DNA from 4 places in the Arthrobacter sedimenti genome. Region 4 is predicted to be linked to each of the others. Evidence: riboswitches for the same ligand, from Rfam matches in the RefSeq annotation. Region 4 holds a riboswitch; each other region holds the start of a gene.
The links. A riboswitch is a leader RNA that binds a small molecule or an ion and turns the genes downstream of it on or off. The one in region 4 is predicted to bind cyclic di-AMP.

Region 1 (3,759 bases), on a different contig from region 4:
CGGATGCGCAGGCAGTTCCCTGGCGGCCACCGGCGTTGCCACCACGGGCAGCCCGGCTGCCAGGGCTTCCAGCACGGAGTTCCGGATACCCACGCCGTGTTCGTCCGGGAAGACCGCCACATCGGCCCCGTGGAATACGTCCAGGATGGAGGGCACGTTGGCCAGGACTTCCACCTGTGGGCCGGCCAGTGCCTGCACGGCCGGTGTGGGCCGGCGCCCCGCGATGACGAAGCGGGCGTCCGGCACCTCCCGCCACACCTGGGGCGCGATTCTTTCAACCAATACAGCGGCGCTGTCCACATTGGGGGCGTAGTTGAGGCTGCCCGCGAAACACACCACGGGTACATCCCGCCTCCTGCGGGGTCCTGTTGCCACTTCCGTTCCGTTGGGGATGCTCCTGACCGGCCTGCCCAGCTTGGCGGCCCACGCGGCAGCGTCCTGCGCCCCGACGGTCAGCAGCCGGGCTCTTGCCGGCAACTGCCGTTCAGCGCGTGCCGCCAACTCTTCACGCAGCCGGTAGGCGGGCCGGAACGTCCGCGCGATGGCGGTGTCCATGCCGGCCCGGATGGACCAGGGGTCCACCGTCTGCAGCACTAACGGCCCGGTGATGTGGTGGGACAGGAAGAGGGCGTGCGGTCCGTGGATCAGCGTGGCGTCCTGGCCGGCGGACAGGCGGGCGGCGGCAGCGCGGGCGGAGGGTGTGGCGCGCCGCTGTTTTCCCAGGCCGGTGAGGCCGCCCAGGGACCGCACGAAGGCCGATAGTTCTTCCCGCGGTGCCAGTTCGTACACCGTCTCACACCGGTTCCTGATGGCTGCCGGGACCGGAACGGGACCGGAGAAAGTCAGCAGCGTGACGGCAACATCGGCGGGAAGGTGCAGGATCACCTCGTACGGAATCATGGAGCTGCCATCCCCCAGTTCCGGATCCCGGTTGGGCACGCTTTCCGTCACGTACAGGAGCTTCATTGCAAGAGTGTAATGGATCACATCAAGGGGGGAAGGGTTGCTTTAGGCAACCTTGAGGGAAACCACAGGAAAAGCGAAAGGACGACGGCGGGAGGTCCCGCCGTCGTCCTTCATCACATGGGTGCGTGGCTGGCTACTGCCAGGCCCGCACGTAGTCCACCAGCATCTGGGACTGGGGGCCGTAGGCCGGGTTCGTTGACGAGGCGCCCACGTTCAGCACGATGTACTGCGGGGCGTTTCCGTCATTCGTGGGGTAGGACTTGACCTTGACGCCGTCGAAGTACACATCCGACGAGTTGGCCATCCGGTGCAGGCCAAAGGTGTGGTATTCATTGGCCCAGTTCCCGCCGACGCCGCCCTGGTTCTGCGAGCCGGAAGTGGAATGGTAATTAACGGTCATCTTCGCCTGGAGCACCTCGGCGATGTCGTTCTCGCCGGTGGCCGGCCAGGACTGCCCCGTGGTCCAGAATGCGGGCCAGTTGAAGAGGCCATTGGCGTTTCCGGGGAACTTGATGCGCGCCTCCACGTAGCCGGTGGTGAACTGGAAGCCCGTGCCTGCGCCGCCCTTCGGGTTGGTCGACACCAACGCGCCGGAAGTGGAGGATGCCAGGCCCAAGGCAAGGTTTCCGTTGGCCACCGAGACGTTGGCGGGACTGGTGGAGACCTTGTTCATGGTTCCGCAGCCGGGGGAGAACCAGCAGCCGGACCACTTGGCGGTGTCCAATCCGGCGCCGTTGAAGTCGTCGGCAAACGCCAGGGTCCAGTTCCCGGGCACCCCGGTGGGCATCGGCGCGCCGCTGCTGGCCAGCTGGGCCGCGGCCGGCGCCAGGGCGATAGGGGCCTCGGGGGCGGACGGGACGGCCGGTGCCGGCGGCTCTGCCGCGGCAGGAGCCTGGGGGAGGGACGGGCCCGGAGCAGGAGCGGCAGCCGGGGAAGGTGCCGGAGCGGGCGTGGCGGGGGCAGGGGCAACGGCCGGTTCCTTCGTGGGGACATCGCTTACCGGGACACCACTGCCGGTGTCGGAGGCGCTCGCCACCCGCGCCACATCTGTGGGGTTGGTGCTTTGGGCCAGGCCGAGGCCCAGGGAAGCCGCCCCGAGGAGTGCTGCGGCGAGACCGGCAGCGAGGGGCCAGGGCCGCCGCCCGGGGCCTGGTTTGGCCCCGGTGGAAGGATGAAGGGGGGCGTCGGCGGCGGTCTCTTTTTGATAACGGGGCGCTGGGTGGGCGCTGTTTTTGCGGTGTGCGGGCATGGGGAAGTTACCTCTCAACGCCTGCGGAGTTAGCTGTCGGGTTCGGATGAGGCATCCGGCCGCGTGTGCGGCTTCACCCCAGGGCAGGCGCAAGCCAGGCCCGTGACACTTGGGTCCCCCGCCTCTGCCTGGAACTTGGTGGATCACCGGAAGCGGCAGAGCTGGGCGTCATCCGGGATTGGGGCCGGCTGGGGGCGGCCCCCGCTCGACCGTACACGAATGCGGCCCTAAAATCACAATTAGGTAACGGGACTCACGTCGCGGTTCTGCGGGAAGTGCCCCGACTTGGTGGCATCCGGCCCCTTTTTCCGGTTTTCCACATAGCGTCACCGGGGATGCCTGCTCAGACCGTCACGCGGCTAGCCTCGAGTCAGGCGCAAATCGCCTATCGGGTCCAAATGCACTAAGATAGTGAAGTCTGTGCTGCGCCTGCCTCCGTTCGGGCGGCAAGGCATTGCACGGAATCGCAAATGAACCTCCTGTTACGGAAATGCCGTAACCGCTTAGCCCAAAGGAGGTGGGTTCACATATGCGTCCTTACGAATTGATGGTAATCATCGACCCCGAGGTCGAAGAGCGTACCGTTGAGCCGTCGCTTCAGAAGTTCCTGAACGTCATCACCAACGATGGTGGAACCATCGAAAAGGTTGACATCTGGGGCCGTCGCCGGCTGGCTTACGAGATCAAGAAGAAGTCCGAAGGTATCTACGCCGTGGTGAACTTCACCGCCAAGCCGGAGACCGCCAAGGAACTTGACCGCCAGCTGTCTCTTAACGAGACCATCATGCGCACCAAGATCACCCGCCCCGAAGAGCAGAAGGTTGTTGCTGAGTAATTCAGCCGTCTTCATTCTTTACCCCGCAGGAAACGCACTCTTCACCCAGGATCGAACAAGGAGGCAGTAGATGGCAGGCGAGACCACCATTACGGTCATCGGTAACCTCACCAATGACCCGGAATTGCGGTTCACACCGTCCGGTTCGGCAGTAGCGAACTTCACCATCGCTTCCACCCCCCGCACCTTTGATCGCCAGTCCAACGAGTGGAAGGACGGGGAGACCCTGTTCCTCCGCGCCGCTGTCTGGCGTGAAGCAGCCGAAAACGTTGCCGAGTCCCTGACAAAGGGTATGCGCGTCATCGTGACCGGCAGGCTGAAGAGCCGCTCCTACGAAACAAAAGAAGGCGAAAAGCGCACCGTCATCGAGCTTGAGGTCGACGAAATCGGCCCCAGCCTGCGCTACGCCAACGCCAAGGTCAACCGCACCCAGCGCTCCGGCGGACAGGGTGGCGGCGGCTTCGGCGGCGGCAACAGCGGCGGTGGCTTCGGAGGCGGCAACTCTGGTGGAAACCAGGGCGGCAACTCCGGCGGAGGCTGGGGCGGCGGCAGCCAGCAGGCTGCACAGGATGATCCCTGGGCCACACCCGGGGTGTCCAACGCAGGCGGCTGGGGCAACGGCCCCGATTCCGAACCTCCCTTCTAAAACCCAAACAACGGCCCGGCGCCGGGACTGCCAGGGTGCTCAAGGCACCCAAAGCAGCTGCCG
Region 2 (3,759 bases), on a different contig from region 4:
CAGGCCGAAGCTGGCGATGTCCCAGAAAGCAGTGGAGCCGCCAACGCCAAGGACAACCTCGTAGCCCTCGGGGGCACGGAAGAACTGGCTCAGCCCTTCACGGACGGACCCCACCAGGTTCTTGACCGGTGCCTGCCGGTGCGACGTGCCCAGGATGGTTTTGGATGCGGCTGCGAGGGCATCGATCTGTTCCTGCCGGACCTTTGACGGGCCGGCGCCGAACCGTCCGTCCTTGGGCAGGAGGTCGGCGGGAATCGTGATGCTGGTGTCGCTCACAGGTGCTCCAATTCGGCGGGGACGAACGTTTTGGTCCGGACGGACGGGTTGTGGTGGCCGGCAGCCGGGCGGCGGCCGTGCCATAGGCCTTCCCCATTCTGCCTGAACAGCAGCGGCGGGCGGGAACCGGCAGCGGCAAAGTCCAGACACTGAGACAATGCGGCGCGTGTGCAAGTGTTCCATGCATGCACCTGGTGCGGTTCCCTGTGGGGTCGCGGCTATTCGGACAAAGTCAAAATAGGCTAAGCTTTCCCCCGGACTACCTCGCGGGAAGAGGCGATACGGTGGGACAACGCAAGGTACTGCGCCCGAGGAGCTGAGCTGGATGACGGATCTGATCGACACTACGGAGATGTACCTCAGGACCATCCTGGAGCTTGAGGAAGAAAACATCGTTGCCCTCCGGGCCCGTATTGCCGAGCGCCTGCGCCATTCCGGCCCCACCGTCTCCCAGACCATCGGCAGGATGGAGCGCGACGGACTCGTTGTGGTCTCCGGCGACAGGCATCTGGAACTCACGGACACCGGCCGCAAGCGGGCCACCGAAGTGATGCGCAAGCATCGGCTCGCCGAACGCCTGCTGGCGGACGTTATTGGGCTGGACTGGGCCTACGTCCACGATGAAGCCTGCCGCTGGGAACATGTGATGAGTGAGAGGGTGGAGCGGCGCATCTACGAGATGCTGGACCACCCCACCGAGTCCCCATACGGCAACCCCATCCCCGGCCTTGCCGCGCTGGGCGGCCAGCCGGCCCCCGGCTTTGGTGACGGGGCCATCAGCCTGGTGGAGGCGATGAAGAGCTACGGGCCTGCGTCGGGCGTGACCATCAGCCGCCTCGCGGAACCGATCCAGGTGGAGCCCGAACTGCTGGCGCAGTTGGACGAAGGCGGAATCCGGCCCGGCGCTGCCGTGACCCTGGAACGCGTGGGCGATTACATCTCGGTGCGGGTGACCGGGATTGAAGGAGCGCTGGAGCTTCCGCCCGAGGTGGCCGCGCATGTCTTCGTGGCCATCAAGCAGGGCTGAAGCGGGACTTCCATACCCCGGGCCTGCCCTTCCACGCAAAGATAACGGAATTGTTACCAAGGGTCTTAAGCCCCTATAGTAGAACCAGTCGTTGAAACTTAAGCGTTACCTGATCCGGAGCCGAGCTCTGCCAGCGGGTCAGGTGCACGAGTCGTTACTGGCAGAGGCGGGGGAACCACAATCGGCAGCGGGGGACTGCCTTGGGGTGAAGTCCGTCAGCAGCAAGCCTCTCCAGTGAAGGATTCTTCCGGGAATATCCCTGCGCAGAAGCTTGCCCTTGGCGGGCCGGGTCTTTGATCTCTCTGACCCGAATCCGACAGCTAACTCCGCAGGCTTCTCCAGAGAGGAAACCCTTCTTGACCATGCAGACCCCCCGGGGACGCCGCCGTGCTGCCGGCCCCCCTTCGGCACCGCGGGTTGTCGAAGATGCCGCAGCGGAGCGCCCCCGCGACCTCCATCGCGACGCCCGCCGCCGCCGGGGTCCATTCCGCCAGATGACGGAGTTTGCAGCCGCCAGCGGCATAGGCCAGAAAGCCGGCATGGCCCTTGCTGCCACCGGCCTGGTTCTGACTGTGACTGTGCCCGCCACAGGTCCCGTTATGGCCACTGACGCCGCCGGCAGCGCCCCGGTCGCAGCCTCCTCCGTCACGCCCCAGCCCCAGATTTCAGCAGATATCGGTGCCCAGATCGACTTCAGCCGCTCGGCAGTGGTGACCCAGGCCGATCCGGACGGAAAGCTGAAGCAACTCCTGAGTGCCCAGTCGGCCGGCTCCGTGACGCGTGCCGCGTCAGCCGGCACCCTGGCCGCACCGCTGGCCTCGCTTGTCACCGCTTCCCCCTTCGGTTACAGGGTCAGTCCCATTACCGGGGGGTCGGGCGACTTCCACAGGGGCCAGGACTTTGTGGCGCAATGCGGGACCTCCGTCCTGGCGGCCGCCACCGGTACCGTGACCTTCGCTGGCTGGCATCAGTTCGGCGGCGGAAACCGGGTGGTTATTGACCATGGAAATGGGCTGGAAACCACGTACAACCACCTGTCATCCTTCAACGTCAAGGTGGGCCAGACCGTGTCCCGCGGGGACGTTGTGGCCCTGAGCGGCACCACCGGCGCGTCCACCGGCTGCCACCTGCACTTCGAGGTCCAGGTCAACGGCGAAGTGGTCGATCCCATGGGCTGGTTGTAACCGAATGATTGTCCACTCTCAGATCGCCGTGACTCGCCGTGACCTGAATGTGACATTGAAACAAAACTGCTGTACCGTCTAACTCGCGTCAACTTTTCCGAAGTTGACGCTCTTGAGTGGATTGCCTAACTCTGCCACCGCTCAAGGTCCGTTCGCATTTCATCGTCTGGCAGGGGCGGGGGAACCAATTTCGGCCTTCTTCCAGAAGGCCTTGGGGTTAAGTCACAAGCTTCCCAGGAAGCAGCGTGGCCGGGTGACTCCCATCCGAATCCGACAGCTCACCTCGCAGGCATTGGGAGAGGCTACCTTCGTGTCTTCACGCCATCATTCTGCGCGCCACCGTGCGCAAACGGTTCGCACCAGCCCCTTGGATGCCGTTTCCAAGGCCGTAAGTGCAAATGCCGGGACCGTAGGCCGCCAGGCTGCCGTTGTGGCAGCCGCATCGGGCCTCATCCTGAGCATGGGACTGCCGGCCACCGCTGCCGACACCACTGCCGGTGTCTCAGCGTCCACCGAGTCCGGTTCGGCCCAGACGGCCCTCGCCGTCACCGCTGCCCCCACTGCCACGGTTTCCTTCGAGCGCCCCGTGGTGAAGACCACCGCTGCTCCGAAGGTGGAAGCGGTGCGCACCCAGTCCACCGACACGGCGAACGGCGCAGCCACTGCTGCCGCTGCCGCCGGCCAGGACGCCTCCCCGGTCACCAAGACCGCCGAGACCGTGTCCTCCGCGTCCACCTCAGGCATCGCAGCCATCGCCTACACCGGCATCGGCCACTCGTACGTCTGGGGCGGCACCAGCCCCGTCACCGGTTGGGACTGCTCCGGTTTCGTGCAGTGGGTGTACGCCCAGGCCGGTATCAGCATTCCCCGCACCAACGCGTGGAGCATCATGAGCCCCACCTCCACCCCGCAGCCCGGTGACCTGGTTGTCCAGAACGGTGGAGCGCACGTCGGCATCTACGTCGGCAACGGCATGATGATCAGCGCACTCAACCCCTCACAGGGCACGCTGCTCCACTCGCCTGCAGCCACCGGTAGCTCGTCGTACTACCACCTCAATAAATAGTTCTTGGGCTCCATGCTCCAAGGGCTATTTCTTTGCCCAAAGCTTCTTCGCTAGAAACCACATCCCCGTTCGGGACGCGCCGGCGTACCCCCAAGATGCCGGCGCGTCTACCACCCTTTGCCTGCCTACATGCGGTCGCAAGGAAAACGAAAGAGAGAACTGATGACGACTCGTGCTACCGCACGGCACCGCGCCGAGGTCACCAA
Region 3 (3,759 bases), on a different contig from region 4:
GACAGGCCGCCAGGTCTTCGTGCTGGACCCCATGCTCGCCACCGGCGGCACGCTGCGCGAGGCCATCAAGTTCCTGTTCAAGCGGGGCGCGTCGGACGTCACCTGCATCTGCCTGCTGGCGGCCCCGGAGGGCCTTGCCAAGCTGGAGGAGGAACTGGGCGACGCAAACGTGCACATCGTCCTGGCCTCCATCGACGAGAAGCTCAACGAGAAGTCCTACATCGTTCCCGGCCTGGGCGACGCCGGCGACCGGCTCTACGGCATCGCAGGGTAGTTTTCACCCTTTCTGGATGCTGGTCCCGCCGCTAGCCTGTGCGGATGGACTGGAAACTGGAACTTGTCTTTGTCCCTGTATCCGACGTTGACCGCGCCAAGGACTTCTACGTCAACAAGGTGGGCTTCAACGCGGACTACGACGAGCGGCCGTCGGACGACATCCGTTTTGTACAGCTGACCCCGCCCGGCTCTGCCTGCTCCATCTGCATGGGCGAGGGGCTTTTGGACGCCCCTCCCGGCACGGGGACCACTCTCCAAATGGTGGTCGACGATATCCAAAAAGCGCACGACCAGCTGAAGAACAACGGTGTGGACGTCAGTGATGTCGAGGTGCTCCCATGGGGCCACTTCGTCTACTTTGCGGATCCGGACGGCAACAAGTGGGCCGTCCAGTACATACCGTGGCGGAACGCTGGGCAGGACAGCAGCGCGCAGGACGCTGGGCAAGGCAACAGTTAAAAGCAAACCGCGGGCCGCATCGTGATGATGCGGCCCGCGGTTTGTGCTGGAATTTCGCAGCTTTGCCCCGTCGCCAAGGCGTACGACGGCGGATGGCCGGCGACACGCCGTCGAACGCCCCCAAAGGTGGGGAGATTCAGCGGAAGAGTTCCCTTTGAGCCCCCGGCGCCAGGGGAGTGGTGCCTAGTACCAGTTGTGGGCGAGGTGGAAGTTCAGTGCGCCGCAGGGGGACTGGTAGCTCTTCTTGATGTAATCGAGGCCCCAGTTGATCTGGGTGCGGTAGTTGGTCAGGTAATCCGCGCCGGAGCTGGCCATCTTCTCCGCGGGCAGGGACTGGACGATGCCGTATGCCCCGCTGCTGGGATTGGTGGCCGTGGTGGTCCAGTCCGACTCCTTGGTCCACAGTGTCTGCAGGCACTGCATCTGGTCAGGTCCCCAGCCAAAGGTTGCCAACTGGCCGGCGGCGTAGGCCTGGGCGCCGGCGGGATCATTAACCGCGACGGCGGGTGCCGGCTCAGGTGCAGGAGCAGGCTCGGGTGCCGGAGCCGGTGCAGGGGCTGGTGCAGGAGCCGGGGCTTCTGCTGCGGGGGCTGCCGGTGCCGGCGCGGGGGCTGGTTCCGCTGCCTGCGGCGCAACGCTTATTGCCGCCGGAACGGACGCTGCCGGGTTGGAACGGATTTCGCTCTTCTCGATGCTCATTTGGGCGTCGGCCGCTGCCGTGGAAGAGTTTGAATCGGTGGATGACACCGGAGTCATGTTGCTGGTCGCCTGACCTGCCGCGCCTACCCCCACCAGCACCGCGCAGGATGCTGCGAGGATCCCGGCTCGCGTACCGAAGCTGGTCTTCTTTGCGGGCTTTGTAGCTGCTTGCTGCTCTGCCCGGTGTTTAGCCTTGGCATGCAGGCATGGTTCTGCCGTGTTTTTGGACATGATTGATCGCCTCTCACACCTGCGGAGTTAGCTGTCGGGTTCGGATGAGGGCATCCGGCCGCACGGAAAAATCACGTACTGGCTTAACCCCAAGGGCGTACATTGCCCGGGACGGTGGGTCCCCCGCCTCTGCCGTTGCTCAATCGGGATCCGGGGAAGCGGCAGAGCTTGGCGTCAACCCGGGATATGCGGCCCGAACGGGAGCCGCACCCAATCGACGGTACAGGAAAAGCATTCCAATGTCACATTTGGGTAACGGATGTCACGATCTTTGGCGCGCCGCTTTGCGGTCTGCGTCCGGTTGAGTCGTTACTTTCGGTACACCATGCCGTGTTGTTACCTTGCCAAGATGTAGAGGGTAGTGCCGCCGATGCTTTGCGGAGTGAAGTTTTCCGAAACCCACTGCGCGATCCGGGCCGAGGCATCCGAACCGGAGGCGGATCGCATGGTTCCGCCGCTGATGAAGTAGTGGATCCTTCCCTGCCTCACGAGGTCCTGGAATTGGGCCAGGGTGGGGGAGGGGTCGGTGCCGTTGAAGCCGCCCACCGCCATCACGGGCAGTTCCGTTGCCAATTGGTACCCGGCGGCATTGTTGGAGCCCACCACCGCTGCTGCCCAGGTGTAACCGGATGCGCCGTCTTTGAGCGCGGCCACGAGATCCGCTGATGGGGTGGGTGCGCCGAGGAGCCCGCCCATGCCGCCCGCAAATCCAGCACCGCCTTGGGTTGTCCCGCCGGTCCCGCCGCGGTTGGCCTGCTGCTGGAAGCCTTGTCCCGTGGAGTTCTGCCCGGCGAAGCCTTGTCCTGTAACTCGGCCGGAGTTGTTCCGGCCGGCCGCACTGAAGCCTCCCGGCCCGCGTCCGCCGGCGCCAAAGCCGGAGGCTGGCCCTGCACTCACGATTGCCCCGCTGTGTGCCGTCGCCGCGGTGGTGATGGAGTAGGCCAGCGGCCCGGCGAGCGACGCGGCAATGGCGAGGGCCGCCGTCGTCCGCTGCATGGAACGCAGGCGCAGGAACCTGTTGAGCCCGAGTCCTGCCGCGGCGGCCACACCTCCGGCGAGCACCAGCCAGCGCAGCCATGGGCCGTAAGCGGACGTGGTTCCCAGCAGATGGAAGGCCATAAGAGCTGCCGTGGCCACCGCTGCGGCCAGGAAGATGCCGGCAGCGGCCTGCCGGCGGTGCTGCCACAGCAGAACGGAGCCCAAGCCGGCCAGCGCGGCGATACCCGGCGCCAGTGCAACCGCGTAGTACGGGTGGATGATGCCGGCCATGAAGCTGAAGACGAGGCCCGTCACCAGGACCCACGAGCCCCAGACGATGACGGAAGCGCGGACGGCATCGGTGCGTGGCGCCCGTCGCCCAACCCACACCAGTCCCACCGCAAGGATGAGGGCGGACGGCAGCAGCCATGCAATTTGGCCGCCAAACTCGCTGTTGAACATCCTGAGTAGGCCGGGAACACCCCAGCCGTTGCCGCCGCCCACGCTGCCCGTTTCGTCGCCCGTCAACCGGCCCAACCCGTTGTAACCCAGGGTCAGCTCCAGGATGGAGTTGTTTTGCGACCCGCCAATGTAAGGCCGCATGTCCGCCGGAGTCAGCCCCACGGCCAGCAGCCACCATCCGGCGGAAATTACCATCGCTGCCGCTGCCGCTGCCAGCCGGAGCAGCCGCCGCCGCATCCTGCCCGGCCCCGCAACCATGTAGGCCAGGGCGAACCCGGGAAGCACCAGCAGGACCTGCAGTTGCTTGGCCAGGAACCCGAAGCCCAGGAACGCCCCGGCCAGCAGGAGCCAGCGCAGCCGGTCCTCCTGGACTGCACGCAGGACCGCGTATCCGGCGGCCGTCATGAGCAGCACCAGCAGGGCGTCCGGGTTGTTGAACCGGAACATCAGTGTGGCCACCGGGGTGAGGGCCAGGACTGCCGCCGCCAGCAGGCCTGCGCGGTGCGCGAGCCGGACGTCACCGGTGGCCGGTGCTGCGGCCCGCCGCACTGCCACGTAGAGCAGCCAGGCAGCGCCAACCCCCATCAGCGCCTGGGGAACCAGGATGCTCCAGGAGCTCAGGCCGAAGATCCGGACCGAGAGCCCCATGATCCA
Region 4 (3,759 bases):
GACTACGCCACCACCAAGGCCAGCATCAACAACTTCACCAAGGGGCTGGCGCAGCAGCTGGCCCCCAAGGGAATCAGGGTGAACGCCGTGGCCCCGGGACCCATCTGGACCCCCCTGCAAGTCAGCAGCGGCCAGCCCAAGGAGCAGCTGCCGGAATTCGGACAGTCCACTCCCCTGGGCCGGGCAGGACAGCCTGCGGAGCTGGCACCCGCCTATGTCTTCCTGGCCTCACCCGAGTCCAGCTACGTGGTGGGCGAGACGCTGAACGTCAACGGCGGCAGCCCCACGCCCTAGCAGGAACCCCCGGCCCGGCTGACCCGTCAACCTGAGGTCAGTCAGCGGCCTGGCCGGCCAGGATTTCGTCGGTGGCCGGGTCCGGCTCGCCATCGAAGAACTGGGCCAGGACAGTCTTGAACACTGTTTCTCCGGGTGCCGCCCGGAGAAACAGTGTCATGGACGATCGCAGCTTCCTGGCATCGATGCCGCCGAATATGTCTTCGGCGGGCTGGTCGGCGTGGTTGGCCAGGGCCAGGGCGCATTCCAGGAGCCGCGGGCCCAGCACGTCGTGGTCCAGGTAGGCGCGGGCCTCAGCCAGTGAGGAGATGGCGTATTTGCGGGACGTTGCACTCTGCCCCAAACCGGAAATCTGCGGGAAGACGAACCACATCCAGTGCCCGGATTTCCTCCCGACCTGCAGCTCCCCCAGCGCCTGGTCATAGGTACCGCCGCTGTCTTGCGCGGCAACAAAACGGTCAAGGTCAAAGTGCTCGTTCATGTGGATCTCCCGGTTTAAGGTCAAAGGGTCAAATCGTTGTCGAGGGCGGCTGCCGCCTCCTGAAGCTGCGGGTCGGGGTCGTCCCGCCACCGGGCCAGGACCACACCGGCCCGGTGGCGCTCGCGCTCCCCGAGGCCGGACAGCAGCGGCACCAGGACGTCGGCAAGGAGAGGTTGGGTCAGGTCAGCGGCCTGGGCGGAACGCAGGAAGCCTTCGAGCCGGGTCAGGTCCGAGTGCCGAAGCAGCCGCACCCTTGACTGCAACAGCACCACCGCCGCCAACCGGCGCTCAAACACCGGGCGGGAGCCGGGCCTGGGCTGTCCCCACAGGGCGGAAGCAAGCATCACCGTGGCGTCGTGGTCCAGGTCCTTGAATTTACGCAGCGTGTCGCGCACCGTGCCGCGCACCGCTCCGATGGAAGAGCCATAAGAGTCCAGCGCCCAGCCCAGCCGGTTCCCGACGTCGTCCGCCCGATACCAGGCGCCTTCGTTCTGGAGGGTCCGGTCAACGAACTCCACCGCGGCGGACACCACCTCCGCAGGGCCGGTCATCGTCCCCGGCCGGACGAGGCGTGCCGGATACAAAACGGCGTCCACGGCCGCGCTTCCAGCCTGCCCTCCGCAATGGGTTCACCGCATACTGCGCAGGCGCCGTAGGTCCCCGCGGCCAGGCGGGTCAACGCCGCGTCAATCTGGTCCAGGCCGGCCGAGCTCTGCTTCAGGAGCGCCGAAGCCTGTGAGAGCTCGAAGGCGATCGTGGCCCCTTCGGGATCGTGCTCGTCATCGACGTTGGAGTCCTGCCGGGCCGAATTCGCCGCGTCTATGTCGGCCCGCAGCGCCGGCAGCAGCTCCAGCCGCCGCGCCCGCTCCTCTTCGAGCAGCACGCGGAACCGGTCGAAATCTGGCATGTAATCAGCCTAGCGGTCCGACCGGGAACCGTCGGCATGGAAACGGCCCGTGCCGTGGGGCCAGCAGCATCCCCCTCGCGCCCGTGTCCGCACCGTTACCGGGCTGCACGCCATGGCTATTAGCCGAGCTTAAACCCGGGACGGAGGTAACATCCAAACGTTTGCGGAATTCGAGAGCGGGACCTCGTATGTTATCCAAATGTGACAATGCCGCCGCATGTGGGTTATGGTCTTCAGGTGTCCCTCTCAGTCGGGACATTCCCATCAGTATGCCGAGCCCTGCCGCTGATCATGGGATACAACCGCTCCAGCTGGCAGGGACGGGGGAACCAAGTTTCCGCGGCCACTTGTGGCCTTGGGGTTAAGTCGATAGCGCCTCCGTCCGTTACGGGGATGCTTCCGGCCGGGTATCTCCAGCCCGAACCCGACAGCTCACCCCGCAGGCATGGGAGAGGCGATCAACCGTGTCAAAAAATTCCACCCCTGCCCGTCACCGCGCAACTCCGGCCCGCTCGATTGTTCTCGAGGGCCTCGCCGTGACAGCCAAGTCCCAGGCCCGCTCGCTGGGCCGCCCCGCGCTGGCAGTTGCTGCAGCGTCCGGCATTGCCTTCGGCGTCGGCGCCCCGGCCCACGCCGGTGTCACCGGCCCGGACACCACTGAAAAGACCAACGTGCAGGCCTACTCCGCACCTGCCGCCCCCGTTGCGGCAGCGGCAGCAGGAAGCGTCCACACCGTAGTTTCCGGCGATACCCTCGGTGCCATCGCATCTGCTTACGGCGTCAGCCTGAACGATGTCCTGGCCGCCAACGGCCTGGGCCTGTCCTCGGTTATCTACCCGGGCGACCAGATCCAGATCCCCGGCGCCGGTTACACCGCCGCACCGGCTCCGGCTCCGGCAGCAGCGCCCGTGCAGACTGCAGCCGCCGCTCCGGCCAACACCGGCATGAACATGTCCTACGCCTCGGCCACCCCCGTATCAGCCCCCAGCGGCACGGGCACCGGCGCTGCCATCCTGGCGAACGCCTACAGCCAGCTGGGCGTGCAGCAGGACTGTACTGCCATGGTTGAGAAGGCGCTGCGCTCGGTGGGCAAGTCCGTTGGCGATCTTGCCCCCACCCAGTTCTTCCAGTACGGCACCGTGGTCAGCGCTCCTGCTCCCGGCGACCTGATCATAACCTCCGGCCACGTGGGCGTTTACGCCGGTAACGGCCAGGTTGTCAGCGGCGGCGTGAACGGCTACGACACCCAGGTGCACTCCATCAGCTGGCTGGGCGGCTACTCAGCAGTCCGCGTCGCCTAGTCTTCGCGCAACCGAAGGCGCGCATCCGCGCAGGCATTGAAACAGGAGGGCGGCAGCCGGTACACCGGCTGCCGCCCTCCTGTCGCATCTGCCCTCCGCATCCGCAGCTGTCAGGTCCCGCAGAAGGTCATGTAGCTGCCGAAATCTTCAGGGGCGCCTTCCGCGTAGCGTTCCAGCCCGGACCGCTCGGTGAAGGGATCGCTGACTGCCTCCAGCAGCTGCTGCAAGGGTGCCAGGGTTCCGCCCGTGGCAGCGGCCAGCGCCTCCTCCACAAGGTGGTTCCTGGGGATGTACGCCGGGTTGACGCTGTCCATCAGCTCCGCGTCCGGTTCAAGTGCCTGCCACCGCTCCGCCCAGGAATCGAACGCGGCCAGATCAAGAACCATGCCGCGGACCGGGCGAAGGTCGCCCCGGGCCGCCTTGCCAAGGTTACGGAAGAAGAGGGTGTAGTCCACGGGGCCGTCTTTCAGGATGTCAATGGCGCCGTCCACCAGCGCGGACGTGGTTTCCCCGTCACTGCCCCCGCCGCTGCCAAGGCCGAGCTTGGCATTCATCCCGCTGGTCCACGCCCTGCTGTATTGCCCCCGGAAGCCGCCAAGCACCTCCACCGCCGGGCCAACCGCCTTCTCCTGGTCTTCGTCGATGAGCGGCAGCATCGCCTCGGCGAGCCGGGCAAGGTTCCATTCGGCCAAAACCGGCTGGTTGGCGTAGGCGTAGCGGCCGCTGACGTCGATTGAACTGTAGACGGCGGCGGGATTGAACGCGTCCACGAACGC

Region 1: another riboswitch for cyclic di-AMP. It lies ahead of ACFO0G_RS13560 (glycoside hydrolase family 16 protein); the one in region 4 lies ahead of ACFO0G_RS08790 (C40 family peptidase).
Region 2: another riboswitch for cyclic di-AMP. It lies ahead of ACFO0G_RS17265 (M23 family metallopeptidase); the one in region 4 lies ahead of ACFO0G_RS08790 (C40 family peptidase).
Region 3: another riboswitch for cyclic di-AMP. It lies ahead of ACFO0G_RS18325 (aggregation-promoting factor C-terminal-like domain-containing protein); the one in region 4 lies ahead of ACFO0G_RS08790 (C40 family peptidase).

The regions. Positions count from the first base shown of each region.
Region 1 is NZ_JBHSDQ010000005.1:176,434-180,192, reverse strand. It holds gene ACFO0G_RS13565 (glycosyltransferase) at 1-966, opposite strand, end outside; gene ACFO0G_RS13560 (glycoside hydrolase family 16 protein) at 1,100-2,215, opposite strand; cyclic di-AMP (ydaO/yuaA leader) riboswitch at 2,220-2,366, opposite strand; gene rpsF (30S ribosomal protein S6) at 2,745-3,050, shown strand; gene ACFO0G_RS13550 (single-stranded DNA-binding protein) at 3,121-3,696, shown strand.
Region 2 is NZ_JBHSDQ010000008.1:159,315-163,073, reverse strand. It holds gene serC (phosphoserine transaminase) at 1-276, opposite strand, end outside; gene ACFO0G_RS17270 (metal-dependent transcriptional regulator) at 602-1,303, shown strand; cyclic di-AMP (ydaO/yuaA leader) riboswitch at 1,443-1,654, shown strand; gene ACFO0G_RS17265 (M23 family metallopeptidase) at 1,666-2,487, shown strand; cyclic di-AMP (ydaO/yuaA leader) riboswitch at 2,616-2,793, shown strand; gene ACFO0G_RS17260 (C40 family peptidase) at 2,948-3,553, shown strand; gene ACFO0G_RS17255 (NlpC/P60 family protein) at 3,716-3,759, shown strand, end outside.
Region 3 is NZ_JBHSDQ010000010.1:89,715-93,473, reverse strand. It holds gene upp (uracil phosphoribosyltransferase) at 1-274, shown strand, start outside; gene ACFO0G_RS18330 (glyoxalase superfamily protein) at 319-735, shown strand; gene ACFO0G_RS18325 (aggregation-promoting factor C-terminal-like domain-containing protein) at 919-1,665, opposite strand; cyclic di-AMP (ydaO/yuaA leader) riboswitch at 1,671-1,831, opposite strand; gene ACFO0G_RS18320 (ArnT family glycosyltransferase) at 2,002-3,759, opposite strand, start outside.
Region 4 is NZ_JBHSDQ010000003.1:151,133-154,891, reverse strand. It holds gene ACFO0G_RS08810 (glucose 1-dehydrogenase) at 1-294, shown strand, start outside; gene ACFO0G_RS08805 (DUF1810 domain-containing protein) at 332-775, opposite strand; gene ACFO0G_RS08800 (DNA alkylation repair protein) at 796-1,326, opposite strand; gene ACFO0G_RS08795 (TraR/DksA family transcriptional regulator) at 1,323-1,682, opposite strand; cyclic di-AMP (ydaO/yuaA leader) riboswitch at 1,973-2,143, shown strand; gene ACFO0G_RS08790 (C40 family peptidase) at 2,147-2,983, shown strand; gene ACFO0G_RS08785 (protein adenylyltransferase SelO) at 3,094-3,759, opposite strand, start outside.